4 regions of the Kitasatospora sp. NPDC091276 genome follow, and region 3 is predicted to be linked to each of the others. Evidence: predicted binding sites of a transcription regulator. Region 3 holds the regulator's gene; each other region holds the start of a gene.
What was found. The regulator HrcA, encoded in region 3, represses chaperone genes, less so after heat shock. The targets are predictions, from matches to a motif close to TTNGCACTCNGNNNNNCNGAGTGCNAA.
Positions count from the first base shown of each region.

Region 1 (3,961 bases), on a different contig from region 3:
ACTACATATATCGTCAACCTACCTATAGGTCCAGTACTCCCGCCGCCCGGTCCACGACGCGGACCACGAGCGGGCTGGGAACGGCCCAGGAGCGGGACAGGAGCAGGCTGGGAACGGACCACGAGCGGGCTTTAGGAGAGCTCCCCCACCGGTGCGACCACCGCGCCCTGCTTGCCGCACACCCAGTGCGGCTCCGGCCCCAGCTCCGGCTCCACGCCGAGCGCGTGCGGGTCCCCGTCGGCGGCGCAGGCGGTGCACAGCGGCCAGCGCCCGTACGCCTCCAGCAGCGCGTCCTGGACGTCCTGGGCGACCAGCCCGAGCACGTACCCGGTGCCGTCCGGCCACTGCTCCAGCCACCAGCGGCGGTGCGTCACGGCCTGCTCCACCAGGGAGACGACGGCGGCGTCCGCCACGTCCCGCGCGGTGAGGTCGGCCAGGATCAGCGCCCGCGCGTTGTGCAGCGCGGTCTCGATGTCGTCGGAAGCCATCTGTCCATTCTCCGGTAGAACGCCGTGTGGGCGGCCCCCCGAAGGGGACCGCCCACACGATCGGGAACCAGCCGATCCGATCGGTGCGATCAGGATCAGAAGTCCATGTCACCGCCCGGCATGCCGCCGCCGGCGGCCGCAGCGGCCTTCTCCGGCTTGTCGGCGATGACGGCCTCGGTGGTGAGGAACAGCGCCGCGATGGAGGCGGCGTTCTGCAGCGCGGAGCGGGTCACCTTGGCCGGGTCGATGATGCCCTCGGCGATCAGGTCGACGTAGGTGTTGGTGGCCGCGTTCAGGCCGTGACCGGCGGGGAGGTTGCGCACCTTCTCCACCACGACGCCACCCTCCAGGCCGGCGTTGGTCGCGATCTGCTTGATCGGGGCCTCCAGCGCGACCTTGACGATGTTGGCACCGGTGGCCTCGTCGCCCTCCAGCTCCAGCTTGTCGAAGGCGACCGAGGCCTGGAGCAGCGCGACGCCGCCACCGGCGACGATGCCCTCCTCGACGGCGGCCTTCGCGTTGCGGACGGCGTCCTCGATGCGGTGCTTGCGCTCCTTGAGCTCCACCTCGGTGGCCGCGCCGGCCTTGATGACGGCCACGCCGCCGGCCAGCTTGGCGAGGCGCTCCTGGAGCTTCTCGCGGTCGTAGTCCGAGTCGCTGTTCTCGATCTCGGCGCGGATCTGGTTCACGCGGCCGGCGACCTGCTCGCTGTCACCGCCACCGTCGACGATGGTGGTCTCGTCCTTGGTGATGACCACCTTGCGGGCGGTGCCCAGCAGGTCGATGCCGGCGTTCTCCAGCTTGAGGCCGACCTCCTCGGAGATCACGGTGCCACCGGTGAGGATGGCGATGTCGCCGAGCATGGCCTTGCGGCGGTCGCCGAAGCCCGGGGCCTTGACGGCGACGGACTTGAAGGTGCCGCGGATCTTGTTCACGACCAGGGTCGACAGGGCCTCGCCCTCGACGTCCTCGGCGATGATGACGAGCGGCTTGCCGCTCTGCATGACCTTCTCCAGCAGCGGCAGCAGGTCCTTGACCGAGCCGATCTTGGAGTTGGCGATGAGGATGTAGGGGTCCTCGAAGGTCGCCTCCATGCGCTCCAGGTCGGTCGCGAAGTAGGCGGAGATGTAGCCCTTGTCGAAGCGCATGCCCTCGGTGAGCTCGAGCTCCAGACCGAAGGTGTTGCTCTCCTCGACGGTGATGACGCCTTCCTTGCCGACCTTGTCCATGGCCTCGGCGATGAGCTCGCCGATCTGGGTGTCGGCGGCCGAGATGGAGGCGGTGGAGGCGATCTGCTCCTTGGTCTCCACGTCCTTGGCCTGGGCCAGCAGCTGGTCGGAGACGGCGGCGACGGCCTTCTCGATGCCGCGCTTCAGGGCCATCGGGTTGGCGCCGGCGGCGACGTTGCGCAGACCCTCGCGAACCAGGGCCTGGGCGAGCACGGTGGCGGTGGTGGTGCCGTCACCCGCGACGTCGTCGGTCTTCTTGGCGACCTCCTTGACGAGCTCCGCGCCGATCTTCTCGTAGGGGTCCTCGAGCTCGATCTCCTTGGCGATGGAGACACCGTCGTTGGTGATCGTGGGGGCGCCCCACTTCTTCTCCAGCACGACGTTGCGACCCTTGGGGCCGAGCGTGACCTTCACTGCGTCGGCGAGCTGGTTCATGCCACGCTCAAGGCCGCGGCGAGCTTCCTCATCAAAGGCGATGATCTTGGCCATCAGAAGTGGTCCTCCGGGACACGGTCGACTGCTCGGACCAAGGGGTGCCCGCGACGGACGGCCCTGGTGTGCGGGGGTCCTTTCCCCTACCGCTCCCGGGGGCCTCACCGACCCGGTCCGCTGTCACTCTCACGCTGTGAGTGCTAACGCCAATAATTAGCACTCGGGGTGGTCGAGTGCAAGCCCAATCGCGATCCCGCGAGCCGCCCGGGGCGCTCCCGCCGACCCGCGCAACTCCCCGCCGGGGAACGCCGACGGGCCCGTACGACGCGTGTCGCACGGGCCCGTCGAGAAGCGAGTGGTCACCAGCCGTGGGCCGCGCCGAGCTCCTGGGGTCGGAAGGGGGTCACACCGCGGCGCGGACCATGTCCGCCTGCGGGCCCTTCTGTCCCTGGGAGATCTCGAACTCGACCCGCTGGCCCTCCTCGAGGGTGCGGTAGCCGTCCATCTGGATCGCGCTGTAGTGGACGAAGACGTCCGCACCACCGTCGACCGCGATGAAGCCGTAGCCCTTCTCCGCGTTGAACCACTTGACGGTGCCCTGAGCCATTCCGAACTCCCCTAGTGCTGTGCTGGCCCTTCACGCGCCCGCAGGTCGCGGGCCCGGGTCTGGTTTGAAGGCCGGCCCGGGGAACCCCCCCTGGGCGCAGCCGTGCACGCCGCAACCCTCCGCCGGGGGTGCCTGACGGCGCCCTGTGAGCGGGTGATTACGTCGACCGCGGCTGAATGTATCCGGATCGACGCCCTCTGCAACAGGGTCAGCTGCGGGGAATTCCGGCACCGCGCCAAGGGGCAGGACGGGCCAAAGCGGGAGGAATTCGGCATTTCACGCCGGACATAGCGGACGGATTACTACAAATCCCCGCAGGAATTCTGACATCTGCCTGACATGTTTCACGGCCCAGGCACCCGACCGGTCTCAGCGGCCGGACGACCGTCCGGCGATTCGCGGGTGATTCGCGGGTGAGGATGAGGGGAAGCCCTGTTCCCAACCGAGCCACACTCTACTCCGACTTGACCCCGCCATATTCCCGCCGAAATGCGGCCGGCCGCCCGTGCGTACGGAGAACGGAATTCCGTACGCGCGGACGGCCGGTCGGACGAGCGGCTCGGGCGGGGTGCCCGGATCGGGGCGCGGCTCAGCAGCCGCCGGCCACCGCCGGGATGATCGAGACGCTGGCGCCGTCCGCGATCCCGGTCGCCAGGCCCTCGGCGAAGCGCACGTCGTCGTCGTTCACGTAGACGTTGACGAAGCGGCGCAGCTTGCCGGCGTCGTCCAGGATGCGGGCGGCGATCCCCGCGTGGTTCTTCTCCAGGTCGGCGATGACCTCGCCCAGGGTGGCGCCCTCGGCGGCCACCTCGGCGGCGCCGCCGGTGTAGGTGCGCAGGATGGTGGGGATACGGACGTTGGCGCTCATGGTTCTCCTAGCGGACAGGGCCCAGCGGGGTGGGGGGTGTTCAGGCGGACGCGAGGCCGGCGTCGTGGAAGGACGCCAGGGTCGGGCGGATGACGGCGGTCATCCCGGCCCCGGCGACGGCGTCCAGGGTCTTCAGGCCGTCGCCGGTGTTGATCGCGACGGTCTCCTTGGCCGGGTCCAGCTGGCCGGTCTCCACCAGCTTCTTCAGCACGCCGACGGTCACCCCGCCCGCGGTCTCGGCGAAGACGCCCTCGGTCCGGGCCAGCAACCGGATCGCGTCCACCACCTCGGCGTCGGTGACGTCCTCGACCGCGCCGCCGGTGCGCCGGGCGATGTC
Region 1 covers NZ_JBFBFU010000007.1:8,092-12,052, reverse strand. The annotation lists gene AB0O19_RS10900 (hypothetical protein) at 132-488, opposite strand; gene groL (chaperonin GroEL) at 584-2,206, opposite strand; gene AB0O19_RS10890 (cold-shock protein) at 2,553-2,756, opposite strand; gene AB0O19_RS10885 (MoaD/ThiS family protein) at 3,346-3,624, opposite strand; gene thrC (threonine synthase) at 3,665-3,961, opposite strand, start outside.
Region 1: the regulator HrcA is predicted to act here: its motif matches at 2,363-2,389, upstream of groL (chaperonin GroEL).

Region 2 (3,961 bases), on a different contig from region 3:
CTGTCGGTCGCGCTCTCCCCCGGCTCCCGGATGTCCGGCGTGGAGGTCAGCGAGCTGCGGCTGCCCAAGGGGGCCGCCGTCACCCTGGTGGTGCGGGAGGGCAGCTCCTTCGTGCCGGACAAGGCGACGGTGCTGCGCGGCGGGGACGAGCTGCTGGTGGTCACCACCGACGAGGTCGGCGAGGCGGCCGAGCGGCGGCTGCGGGCCGTGGACAAGGGCGGCAAGCTCGCGGGGTGGCTGAACGGGCGGTGAGGCCCGGCGTCGGGCGCTGAGACCCGCCGTCGGGCGCCGAGCCGGGAGGGTGGGCGGCGGGTGGCGACCGGAAGGCCGGAAGACCGGAGGACCGGAAGGCCTCACCCGCTGTTCACCTTCGATGGGCAGGACAATTTTGGACGGGCCTTGTAGTCTGGGGATCAGCGCGACATCTACGCGCGTATATGTATGATGGTCAGATCACACCCAGCATCTGCCTGAAGCAGAGTTGGCGCGACCGTTCGGCGGCCGCGGTCCGGACCTCGGCCACCACGCCGGGCCGGCCCGGTATCTACCCCGGTCGACGCGCGAGAGGACGACTCTCGGCGCCGTCGGGGCCACCCCATGCCCTGCCGCGCTACCAGGCAGCAGGAAGGACCGACCGTGACGGCCCGCCGAACGGTCGACGACCCCGCGGACACCGCGACCCCGCGTGACACCGCCAACGCCACCCCTGCCGGCGGCACCGCCGATGCCGCCGGCGCCCCCGCCCCCGTGCGGGTCGGATACGGCGCACTGCTGCGCACGCCCGGCGCCTGGACGTTCCTGGCGCCGGCGTTCCTCGCGCGGCTGCCGTACGCGATGCTCAGCATGGGCATCCTGCTGCTCGTCAAGGAGACCCACGGCTCGTACGGCACCGCGAGCACCGTCGCGGCCGTCGCCGCCGTCGCCCAGGCCCTGATCGGCCCGCAGACCGGCCGGCTCGCCGACCGGTACGGCCAGACCGCCGTCCTCGTCCCGACCGTCGTGGTGCACGCGGCCTCGGTCGGCGCGCTGATCGCGCTGTCGCTCGGCCACGCACCGGCCTGGAGCCTGTTCCTGGCCGCCGTCCCGGCCGGCGCGAGCGTTCCGCAGATCGGCGCCATGGTCCGGTCCCGCTGGATCGCCGAGTTCACCGCGGACGGCGCGTCCGCCTCGTCCGCGGCCAAGGTGGGCACCGCGTTCGCCTTCGAGTCCGTGACGGACGAGTTCACCTTCGTGATCGGCCCGATCCTGGCCACCGCCGTCGCCACCACGGTCAGCCCCTCGGCCGGGCTGATCGCCGAGGCCACGCTGACCCTCGTCGGCGGCCTGGCCTTCGCCGCCCAGCGGCGCACCGCGCCCGCCCGGGCGGTGCCCCAGCCCGGCGTGCGGCGCGCCTCCGCGCTCGCCTCCCCCGGCGTCCGGCTGCTGGCCGGGGCCTTCCTCGGGGTGGGCGCCGTGTTCGGCGGCATGCAGGTCTCGGTGAACGCCTTCGCCGACTCGGTCGGGCAGCACGCCGCCGCCGGCACCGTGTACGGGATCTTCGCCGGCGGCTCGATGGTGGCCGGCGTGCTGTACGGCGTGATCGCCTGGCGGCGGGCCGTGCAGCAGCGGATGATCATGAGCTACGCCCTGCTGGTGCTGGGCTGCTCGACGCTGTGGGCGATGCCCAACCTGATCGCGCTCGCCGTCGCCGGACTGGTCTGCGGCCTGGCCATCGCGCCGACCCTGATCAGCGGCTACACCCTGGTCGAGACGCTCGTCGCGGACGGCGCCAAGACCGAGGCGTTCACCTGGCTGACCGGCGCCATCGGCCTCGGCCTGGCGGTCGGCCAGATGATCGCCGGGCAGCTGATCGACGGCCACGGGCCGTCCAGCGGGTTCCTGGTGCCGGTGGCCGGCGCCGGCCTGGGCCTGATCGCGCTGGTGTCGCTGCGGCACCTGCTGACCGCGCCGGGCCAGGTGGTCGCGGCCGCACCGGAGCGCGGCGCCGCGCCGCAGCTGGTGGGCGCGGCCAAGGGCTGAGCGGGCACGCGGTGGCGCACCGCGCGAAGCCGTGGGCGGCGCGCGGTGGGGGCGGCGCGGAGCCGCGGTGGAGGAGCGTGCGCGGCTCGGCCACGGCTCATCTCACATCGGAGTCGCTGGACTGATCCAGCGGAATGCCGCATCATTGACCATCGTTAGCACTCATCAGGCGAGAGTGCCAGGAGGAAGACAAGTGCCCACGTACCAGTACCAGTGCACCGAGTGCGGCAACGGCCTGGAGGCGGTGCAGAAGTTCACCGACGAGGCGCTGACCACGTGCCCCGACTGCCAGGGACGGCTCCGCAAGGTCTTCTCGGCCGTGGGCGTCGTGTTCAAGGGCTCGGGCTTCTACCGCACCGACAGCCGTTCGTCCTCCAGCAGCACGGTGGGCGCAGGCTCCTCCGGTAGCTCCTCGGCGTCGTCGTCCGGCTCGACCCCGGCGTCGTCCTCGACGTCATCGACGTCCTCGTCCTCCGGTTCTTCGAGCTCTTCCAGCTCTTCCAGCCCGGCTCCGGCCGCGAGCTGACCTCGACGCCGGACGCCCAGCGCATCGACAAGGCCCGCCACCCCGCGTTCTTCGCGGGGCGGCGGGCCTTCGTCGTCCCGGTTCACCGTCCCCGTGCGCTGTCCCGGCTCGTCGCCCCGGTTCGTCATCCCGGGCGGGCCGGATGCACTCGTGCGGGTGTACGAATTCATCCACAGGGCCCGAGTTGTCCACAGGCTGCGGATAAGGGCTTTCCGGGGCGGCGCGCGGCGCACATCGTAGGGGCGCCGGAGAACGACCGGCCCGCACAGGAGCGGCCCCCACGACCTCGGTGGTGACCATGACGACCATGAGCCTCTCCGTACCGCTGCCCGCACCCGCCGTACCGCCCCGGCGAGAGGTGCCGCGCTTCCCGCCGATCCGGCGCGGGGCCGGCGGGTGGCACCGCTGGCGGCACGCCGTACGGCGCCGGGCCGGGGTGCCCGCGCTGGTGCTGCTCGCGGTGGCCGCGGCGCTCGCGGTCGGGCCCGCGCGGGCCGGGCTGCCATCGCCGCCGGGCGGCCCGGCGGGCCGGACGGGTTGTCAATCCGGACCAACGGAAGATCACCCGTAACCGGGCAACGACTTCGTCGTTCACGGCGGCATGAAAGGCTTCAAGGAATTCCTGCTGCGTGGAAACGTCGTCGAACTCGCCGTCGCCGTCGTCATCGGCGCGGCCTTCACCAACATCGTCAACGCCTTCGTCAAGGGCGTCATCAATCCGATCGTCGGCGTCTTCGGAACGAAGGACCTGGCGTCCTACAGTTCCTGCCTCAAGGGCCCCTGCGAGCTGAACGCCACCGGCGAGGTCACGTCCGGGATCCTCATCCTGTGGGGATCGGTGCTCAGCGCCCTGCTGCAGTTCCTGATCACGGCGGCCGTCGTCTACTTCGTCCTGATCGTGCCCATGAACAGGCTGGCCGCCAGGCGGAAGAGCACCGCCGAGACGATGGCGGAGGCCGAGGCCAAGGAGGTCCAACTGCTCACCGAGATCCGCGACGCGCTGGTCACCCCGCAGCGCTGAGCACCGCTCCTCAGTCCCCGTGGTGCGGCGGGCGCTGGCTCAGGTACCAGTCCAGCCCCCGCCCACCGCTCTCCCCCGCCCCGGGGCGCTCACCCCAGCCGGTGTCGGTGTCGTCCCGGGACTGCTGGTCCAGCGGGTCCCGGAAGACCAGCCGGGCCTTCGGCGCCGCCGGCCGCGCCTCCCGCCCCTGCTGCTCACCCTGTCCCTGTCCCTGTCCCTGTCCCTGTCCCTGTCCCTGCTCCGGCTCCCGCGCCTGCCCCTGCCCCTGCTCGCTCACCCTGCTCACTTCCGCTTCCCGTCGACTGCCGTCCGGATCGTCCCGTCCCTCCAGCCTAAGAGCCCCGCGACACACCCCGGGCCCTGGTGCGGAGCGCTCCGCACCAGGGCCCGGGGCG
Region 2 covers NZ_JBFBFU010000007.1:187,998-191,958, reverse strand. The annotation lists gene AB0O19_RS11730 (potassium/proton antiporter) at 1-252, shown strand, start outside; gene AB0O19_RS11725 (MFS transporter) at 748-2,019, shown strand; gene AB0O19_RS11720 (FmdB family zinc ribbon protein) at 2,213-2,545, shown strand; gene AB0O19_RS11715 (hypothetical protein) at 2,853-3,116, shown strand; gene mscL (large conductance mechanosensitive channel protein MscL) at 3,147-3,566, shown strand; gene AB0O19_RS11705 (hypothetical protein) at 3,577-3,852, opposite strand.
Region 2: the regulator HrcA is predicted to act here: its motif matches at 2,175-2,201, upstream of AB0O19_RS11720 (FmdB family zinc ribbon protein).

Region 3 (3,961 bases):
GGCGGCCCACGGGACGATCACGTCCACGCCGACCTCGGTCATGGTCTCCACCGCGAGCTCGCCGCGGTCGCCCTTGGGCAGCGCCTGGACGACGACGATCCGCGGCGCCGGCTCGGGCTCCCGGCGGACGGCGGCCACCGTGACGTCGATCGCGTCCTTGCCGAGCACCGCGGCGACCGTCCCGTCCACCCCGAGGCCCAGCCCGTCGGCGAGGGTCACCGCCTCGCCCGCCGCCAGCCGCTTCACCGCGGCCGCGTGCCGCCCCTCCGGCCCGTCGAGGCGCACCACGGAGCCGGGCGCGGCGGCGGCGATCCGCTCGGTCTCGACGACGAAGACGGGGGCGGTCATGCGGGGAACCTCCGGGGGTGGGGCGGATCGGGAACGCGAAAGGGGCGCCGGGCAGAACCCGGCACCCCCGCGCGGACGGCCAGGGCCCTAGGGCCTAGCGGCCGTTGAACGCGTCCTTGAGGCGCGAGAACAGGCCCTGCTGGCCCGGCGCGAACTGGCCGGACGGCCGCTCCTCGCCGCGCAGCACCGCGAGCCGGCGCAGCAGCTCCTCCTGCTCGGGGTCGAGCTTGGTGGGCGTCTGCACCTCGACGTGCACTATCAGGTCGCCCCGGCCGCCGCCGCGCAGGTGCGTGATGCCGCGGCCGTGCAGCGGGATCGACTGGCCGGACTGGGTGCCGGGCCGGATGTCGACCTCCTCCAGCCCGTCCAGGGTCTGCAGCGGCACCTGGGTGCCGAGGGACGCGGCCGTCATCGGGATGGTGACGGTGCAGTGCAGGTCGTCCCCGCGCCGCTGGAAGACGGTGTGGGTGGTCTCGGCGATCTCGACGTACAGGTCGCCGGCCGGGCCGCCGCCGGGGCCGACCTCGCCCTCGCCGGCCAGCTGGATCCGGGTGCCGTTGTCGACACCGGCCGGGATCTTGACGGTCAGGGTGCGCCGGGCGCGGACCCTGCCGTCGCCGGCGCACTCCGGGCACGGGGTCGGCACGACGGTGCCGAAGCCCTGGCACTGCGGGCAGGGACGGGAGGTCATGACCTGGCCCAGGAACGACCGGGTGACCTGGGAGACCTCGCCCCTGCCGCGACACATGTCGCAGGTCTGCGCGGAGGTGCCGGGGGCCGCGCCCTCGCCGCTGCACGTGGTGCAGGTGACGGCGGTGTCGACCTGGAGTTCCTTGGTGGTGCCGAAGGCGGCCTCCTCCAGGGTGATCTCCAGCCGGATCATGGCGTCCTGGCCGCGGCGGGTGCGCGAGCGCGGGCCGCGCTGGCCGGCCGCGGCGCCGAAGAAGGCGTCCATGATGTCGGAGAAGCCGAAGCCGGCCGCCCCCGCGCCGAAGCCGCCCGCGCCCCCGCCGCCCGGCGAGAGCGGGTCACCTCCGAGGTCGTAGACCTGGCGCTTCTGCGGGTCGGAGAGCACCTCGTAAGCGGCGTTGATCTCCTTGAACCGCTCCTGCGTCTTCGGGTCCGGGTTGACGTCCGGGTGCAGTTCGCGTGCCAGGCGCCGGAAGGCCTTCTTGATCTCGTCCTGCCCCGCATCCCGTCGGACGCCGAGTACCGCGTAGTAGTCCGTGGCCACCAAATGCTCCGCTTGTTCCGCCTGTAGTAGTGCTGCGACTGGACACCGCCGTCAGAGGTTCCGACGGCGGCCTGTGCTACGACTCGGCCAGGATCTGGCCCACGTACCGCGCCACCGCACGCACCGCCCCCATTGTGCCCGGATAGTCCATCCGGGTCGGACCGATCACACCCAGTTTGGCCACGCTCTCGTCGCCCGAACCGTAGCCGACCGACACCACCGAGGTGGAATTCAGCCCCTCGTAGGCGATCTCCCGCCCGATCCGGACCGTCATCGCGGCGTCCGCCGTCTCACCCAGGAGGCGGAGCAGGACGACCTGCTCCTCCAGGGCTTCCAGCACCGGCTGGATGGTCAGGGGGAAGTCGTGCCCGAAGCGGGTCAGGTTGGCCGTGCCGGCCAGCATGATCCGCTCCTCGTTCTGCTCGGCGAGCGCTTCGAACAGCGTCGCCAGGACCGTGCTGACGGTCGGGCGGTCCGGCGGCTCGAAACCCGCCGGGAGCTCCTCCAGGAACCCCGGCACGTCCGGCAGCCGCTGGCCGACGGCCCGCGCGTTGATCCGGGCCCGCAGGTCCGCCAGGACCGTCTCGCCGACCGGGCCCGGGCAGTCGACCATCCGCTGCTCGACCCGGCCGGTGTTGGTGATCAGGACCAGCATCACCTTGGTCGGGGCCAGCGCCACCAGCTCGATGTGCCGGACGGTGGACCGCGACAGCGAGGGGTACTGCACCACCGCGACCTGCCGGGTGAGCTGGGCGAGCAGCCGCACCGTCCGCATGACCACGTCGTCCAGGTCGACGGCGCCGTCCAGGAAGTGCCGGATCGCCCGGCGCTCGGGGGCGCTCATCGGCTTGACCTCGGCGAGCTTGTCGACGAACAGGCGGTACCCCTTGTCGGTGGGGATGCGCCCGGCGCTGGTGTGCGGCTGGTGGATGTAGCCCTCCTCCTCCAGCGCCGCCATGTCGTTGCGGACGGTCGCCGGGGAGACTCCGAGGTTGTGCCGCTCCACCAGGGCCTTGGAGCCGACCGGCTCCTCGGTGCCCACGTAGTCCTGGACGATCGCGCGGAGCACGGCGAGCTTGCGGTCGTCCAGCTGGCGAACCTCACCGGCCATGGGGCACACACCTCCGTCTTCGCACGTTGTCCGTTCGTGTCACGCATGCTGCTGCCCGCTCCGGGAGGATCCCGGCTCCGGCACCCGCTTTGGCACTCTGAACCTGCGAGTGCCAAAACCGTACCTGCCAGTGTAAGGCCCGGGCCCAACGGCAGGAACGGCCCGGCCGGAGTGATCCTGCCCGCAGTTCCCGGCGCGGGGGTGGTGCCGCGGGGCCGTCCGGGTGGCAGCATCGAAGACGACGGCGAATGGAGGAGCAAGCAATGTCGAGCTCGGGCCAGCACACCCGTTTCGCGCCCGACCGCGGTCTGACCGGCCGCATGGTCGTGACGATGTTCGTGATCGGGCTGCTGTACGTCGGTTTCACCGGTCTGCTGATCGTGCTGCTGCGCGGCGCCTGGCCACTGATCGTCCTGATCTCCGGCGGGCTGTTCGTGGCCCAGTTCTGGTTCAGCGACAAGATCACCGAACGGGCGATGGGCGCCCACCAGGTGACCCCTGAGCAGTACCCGCAACTGCACGGCACCATCGACCGGCTCTGCGCGCTGGCCGACATGCCCAAACCCCGGGTGGCGGTCGCCGACAACGACATGCCGAACGCCTTCGCCACCGGCCGCAACCCGCAGAACGCCGTGGTGTGCGTCACCACCGGCCTGCTGCGCCGGCTGGAGCCCGAGGAACTGGAGGGCGTCCTCGCCCACGAGCTGTCCCACGTCGCCCACCGGGACGTCGCGGTGATGACCATCGCCGGCTTCCTCGGCGTCCTCGCCGGGGCCATGACCCGGATCGCCATGTACGGCGGGTTCATGGGCGGCAACCGCAACAACAACGACCAGAACGCGGCCATCGTCGCCCTGATCATCCCGCTGGTGTCGATGGTCGTCTACGCCATCAGCTTCCTGCTCACCCGGCTCCTGTCCCGCTACCGGGAACTCGCCGCCGACCGCGCCGCCGCCCAGCTCACCGGCCGGCCCAGCGCCCTCGCCTCCGCGCTCACCAAGGTCACCGGCCAGATCGCCGCCATCCCCAGCAAGGACCTGCGCCAGGCGCAGCCCTACAACGCCTTCTACTTCGCCCCCGCGCTGAGCGCCCGGGAGACCGCCTCGCAGCTGTTCTCCACCCACCCGACGCTGGAGAAGCGCCTGGAGCAGCTGGCGAAGATCTCCGAACAGCTCGGCCGCTGAGGCCCCGCCCCCCTGCCGCCCTCCCGACTCCCTCCTCCGAAAGGACCGCCGTGGGAATCCTGGACACCCTGTTCGGGCGCACCA
Region 3 covers NZ_JBFBFU010000012.1:123,311-127,271, reverse strand. The annotation lists gene AB0O19_RS17220 (16S rRNA (uracil(1498)-N(3))-methyltransferase) at 1-348, opposite strand, end outside; gene dnaJ (molecular chaperone DnaJ) at 443-1,582, opposite strand; gene hrcA (heat-inducible transcriptional repressor HrcA) at 1,659-2,693, opposite strand; gene htpX (zinc metalloprotease HtpX) at 2,957-3,877, shown strand; gene AB0O19_RS17200 (hypothetical protein) at 3,928-3,961, shown strand, end outside.

Region 4 (3,961 bases), on a different contig from region 3:
GCCCGTTGTCGGTGCGGCTGAGGATCACCGTGACGGCGTTCGGCCCGGAGGGCTTGAGCTGGCGGCGCAGCTCCTCCGGGGTGATCGCCATCCCGCGCTTCTTGATCACCACCGTGCCGACCCCGCGCTCGCGCAGCAGCGCCTTCAGCCGCTTGATGTGGAACGGCAGCACGTCGGTGAGCTCGAAGGCGTGCGCGTACGGGGTGGCCACCAGCCGGTCCGAGGTCAGGTAGGCGATCTTCGGGTCGATCAGCCGGCCGCCCACCTGCTCGGCGACCTCGGCCACCAGGTGGGCCCGGATCACCGCGCCGTCCGGCTCGTACAGGTAGCGCCCGACCGGGCCGGCCGGCGGGTCGGGCAGGTCGCCGCCGGTGAGGCTGGCGGCCTGCGGCAGCAGGGTGGCGCGGTGCGGGCGGGCGGCCCCGGTGCCGAACCAGAGCACCGCCTCCTTCACGTCGCCGTGGTCGGAGACCCACTCCGCCTCGGCGTCGGCCGGGACGGCCTCGTGCGGGATGCCCGGGGCCACCTTCAGCGCGCCGATCGGGGTCCGGCGGCCGGCCTCGATCGCCCAGGAGAGCGGCGGGGCGTACGCCTCCGGGTCGAACACCCGGCCGCGCGCCGTCCGCCGCGCCGGGTCGGTGAACACCGCGTCGTAGCCGGTGACGTCCACCTCGGCGACGTCCGCGCAGCGCACCCGGACCAGGTCGGCCAGGCCCAGCGCGGCCGCGTTGGCGGCGGTGGCGGCGCAGGCCGCCGGGTCCTTGTCGACGGCCAGCACCTCGATCCCGGCCCTGGCCAGCGCCAGCACGTCCCCGCCGATGCCGCAGCACAGGTCGGCCAGCCGGCGGACGCCCAGCTCGGCGAAGCGGCGCGCCCGCCACTCGGCCACGCTGCGCCGGGTGGACTGCTCGACGCCGTTGGGCGTGAAGTACATCAGGTCGGCGTCCGCCCCGAACTTCGCCCGCGCCCGCTGCCGCAGCCGGGCCTGCCCGAAGGCCGCCGACACCAGCTCGGCCGGGTGCTCCCGCCGCAGCCTGGTGGCCAGCGCCAGCTCCTCCTCGGGCGTGAACTCGCGCAGTTCGGCGAGCAGGGCCTGGCCCTCGGGGGCCAGCAGGGGCTGGAGGTTCTCGGTGTCCACGGGGCCATTCTGGCGGGTTGGCGGCCCCACCGGCTCCGACGGCCGGCGCGGTGGGCGGGGTCGCGGCTCGCGGCGGGAGTCCGCCCGGGGGCGGGGTGGTCGCACAGGAGTACGGCTCCGCGCCCGCGGTTCGGGATGCCCGGGCGCGCCGTTGGCACTCTGGTTGACTGAGTGCTAACACCGGCCTATGGTCGTCCTTGGCACTCCCCACTGGGGGAGTGCTAACGCGAAGACGTGTGCCTGACCCCCGCGACGGCAGGCCCACAGGTTCGCTCCTACCCGTTAGAAACCCCGTAATCTCCGAAGGGGAGCTCGGACGTGACCACCAGCAGCAAGGTTGCCATCAAGCCGCTTGAGGACCGCATCGTGGTCCAGCCGCTCGACGCCGAGACCACCACGGCCTCCGGCCTGGTTATCCCGGACACCGCCAAGGAGAAGCCCCAGGAGGGCGTCGTCCTGGCCGTCGGCCCGGGCCGCTTCGAGGACGGCCAGCGTCTGCCGCTCGACGTCGCCGTCGGTGACATCGTCCTGTACTCGAAGTACGGCGGCACCGAGGTGAAGTACCAGGGCGAGGAGTACCTGGTTCTCTCCGCTCGCGACGTTCTCGCCATCATCGAGAAGTAAGTCGTTCCGACCCGCCCCGGATCCGTGTCCCAAGTGACAGGGGCCCGGGGCGTGGTTGTTGGTTCACGTAGTCCGGCGGCCGGTGGGCCGGCCGAAGCCCCGAGGGAATAGGGAACATGGCGAAGATCCTGCAGTTCAACGAGGACGCCCGCCGCTCGCTGGAGCGCGGTGTCAACAAGCTGGCCGACACCGTCAAGGTGACCATCGGCCCCAAGGGCCGCAACGTCGTCATCGACAAGAAGTTCGGCGCCCCGACCATCACCAACGACGGTGTCACCATCGCCCGTGAGGTCGAGCTGGACGACCCGTACGAGAACCTTGGCGCGCAGCTCGTCAAGGAGGTCGCCACCAAGACCAACGACGTCGCGGGTGACGGCACCACCACCGCCACCGTGCTGGCCCAGGCCCTGGTCAACGAGGGTCTGCGCAACGTCGCCGCCGGTGCCGGCCCGGCCGCCCTGAAGAAGGGCATCGACAAGGCCGTCGCCGCCGTCTCCGAGCACCTGCTCTCGGTGGCCCGCGAGATCGAGGGCAAGGACGACGTCGCCGCCGTCGCGTCCCTCTCCGCCCAGGACACCCAGGTCGGCGAGCTGATCGCCGAGGCGATCGACAAGGTCGGCAAGGACGGTGTCATCACCGTCGAGGAGTCGAACACCTTCGGCGTGGAGCTGGACTTCACCGAGGGCATGCAGTTCGACAAGGGCTACCTGTCGCCGTACTTCGTCACCGACGCGGAGCGGCAGGAGGCGGTCCTGGAGGACCCGTACATCCTGATCAACCAGGGCAAGATCTCCTCCATCCAGGAGCTGCTGCCGCTGCTGGAGAAGATCCTCCAGGGCGGTGCCTCCCGGCCGCTGCTGATCATCGCCGAGGACGTCGACGGCGAGGCGCTGTCCACCCTCGTGGTGAACAAGATCCGCGGCACCTTCAACGCGGTCGCCGTCAAGGCCCCGGGCTTCGGCGACCGCCGCAAGGCGATCCTCGGCGACCTGGCCACCCTGACCGGCGGCACGGTCATCTCCGAGGAGGTCGGCCTCAAGCTCGACCAGGTCGGCGTGGACGTGCTGGGCACCGCCCGCCGCGTGACCATCACCAAGGACGAGACCACCGTCGTCGACGGCGCCGGTGACACCGAGGCCGTGGCCGGCCGCGTCGCCCAGATCAAGGGTGAGATCGCCGCCACCGACTCCGACTGGGACCGCGAGAAGCTGCAGGAGCGCCTGGCCAAGCTGGCCGGCGGCGTCTGCGTCATCAAGGTCGGCGCCGCCACCGAGGTGGAGCTGAAGGAGCGCAAGCACCGCCTGGAGGACGCCATCTCGGCGACCCGTGCCGCGGTCGAGGAGGGCATCGTCGCCGGTGGCGGCGCCTCCCTGGTGCACGCCGCCAAGGTGCTGGACGGCGGCCTGGGCCTGTCGGGCGACGAGGCGACCGGTGTCGCGGTGGTCCGCAAGGCGCTGCACGAGCCGCTGCGCTGGATCGCCCAGAACGCCGGCCTGGAGGGCTACGTCATCACCTCCAAGGTCGCCGAGCTGGAGATCGGCCAGGGCTACAACGCGGCCACCGGCGAGTACGGCGACCTGGTGAAGGCCGGCGTCATCGACCCGGTCAAGGTCACCCGCTCCGCCCTGGAGAACGCGGCCTCGATCGCCTCCCTGCTGCTCACCACCGAGACCCTCGTGGTGGAGAAGAAGGAAGAGGAGGCCGAGGCGGGCCACGGCCACGGTCACGGCCACTCGCACTGACGCCTGACGGTCGACCGGAGGCCCGGTCCGCGCCCCTCGGGGTGCGGCCGGGCCTCCGGCGTGTCCGGCGTTTGAGGCTTCAATCATCAGCATAATTTTGCCATTGGCAAAGATTGCCTTATAACTGAGGCATGATCGAGGCCCGTCACCTGCGCGTTCTGCGTGCCGTCGCCCGCACCGGCTCCTTCTCCGCCGCCGCCCGCGAGCTGGGCTGTACGCAGCCCGCCATCAGCCAGCAGATGAAGGCCCTGGAGAAGTCGGTGGACACCCCGCTGGTGGTCCGCTCCGGCCGGGGCATGCAGCTCAGCGAGGCGGGGCGGGTGCTGCTCAAGCACGCCACCGGGATCCTGGCCGGGCTCTCCGCGGCCGAGGAGGAGATCGCCGCGATCGCCGGGCTGCGGGCCGGGCGGGTGCGGCTGGTCTCCTTCCCGACCGCGAGCTCCACCCTGGTGCCGCC
Region 4 covers NZ_JBFBFU010000003.1:382,073-386,033, forward strand. The annotation lists gene AB0O19_RS05815 (class I SAM-dependent methyltransferase) at 1-1,168, opposite strand, end outside; gene groES (co-chaperone GroES) at 1,457-1,762, shown strand; gene groL (chaperonin GroEL) at 1,879-3,504, shown strand; gene AB0O19_RS05830 (LysR family transcriptional regulator) at 3,636-3,961, shown strand, end outside.
Region 4: the regulator HrcA is predicted to act here: its motif matches at 1,290-1,316, upstream of groES (co-chaperone GroES).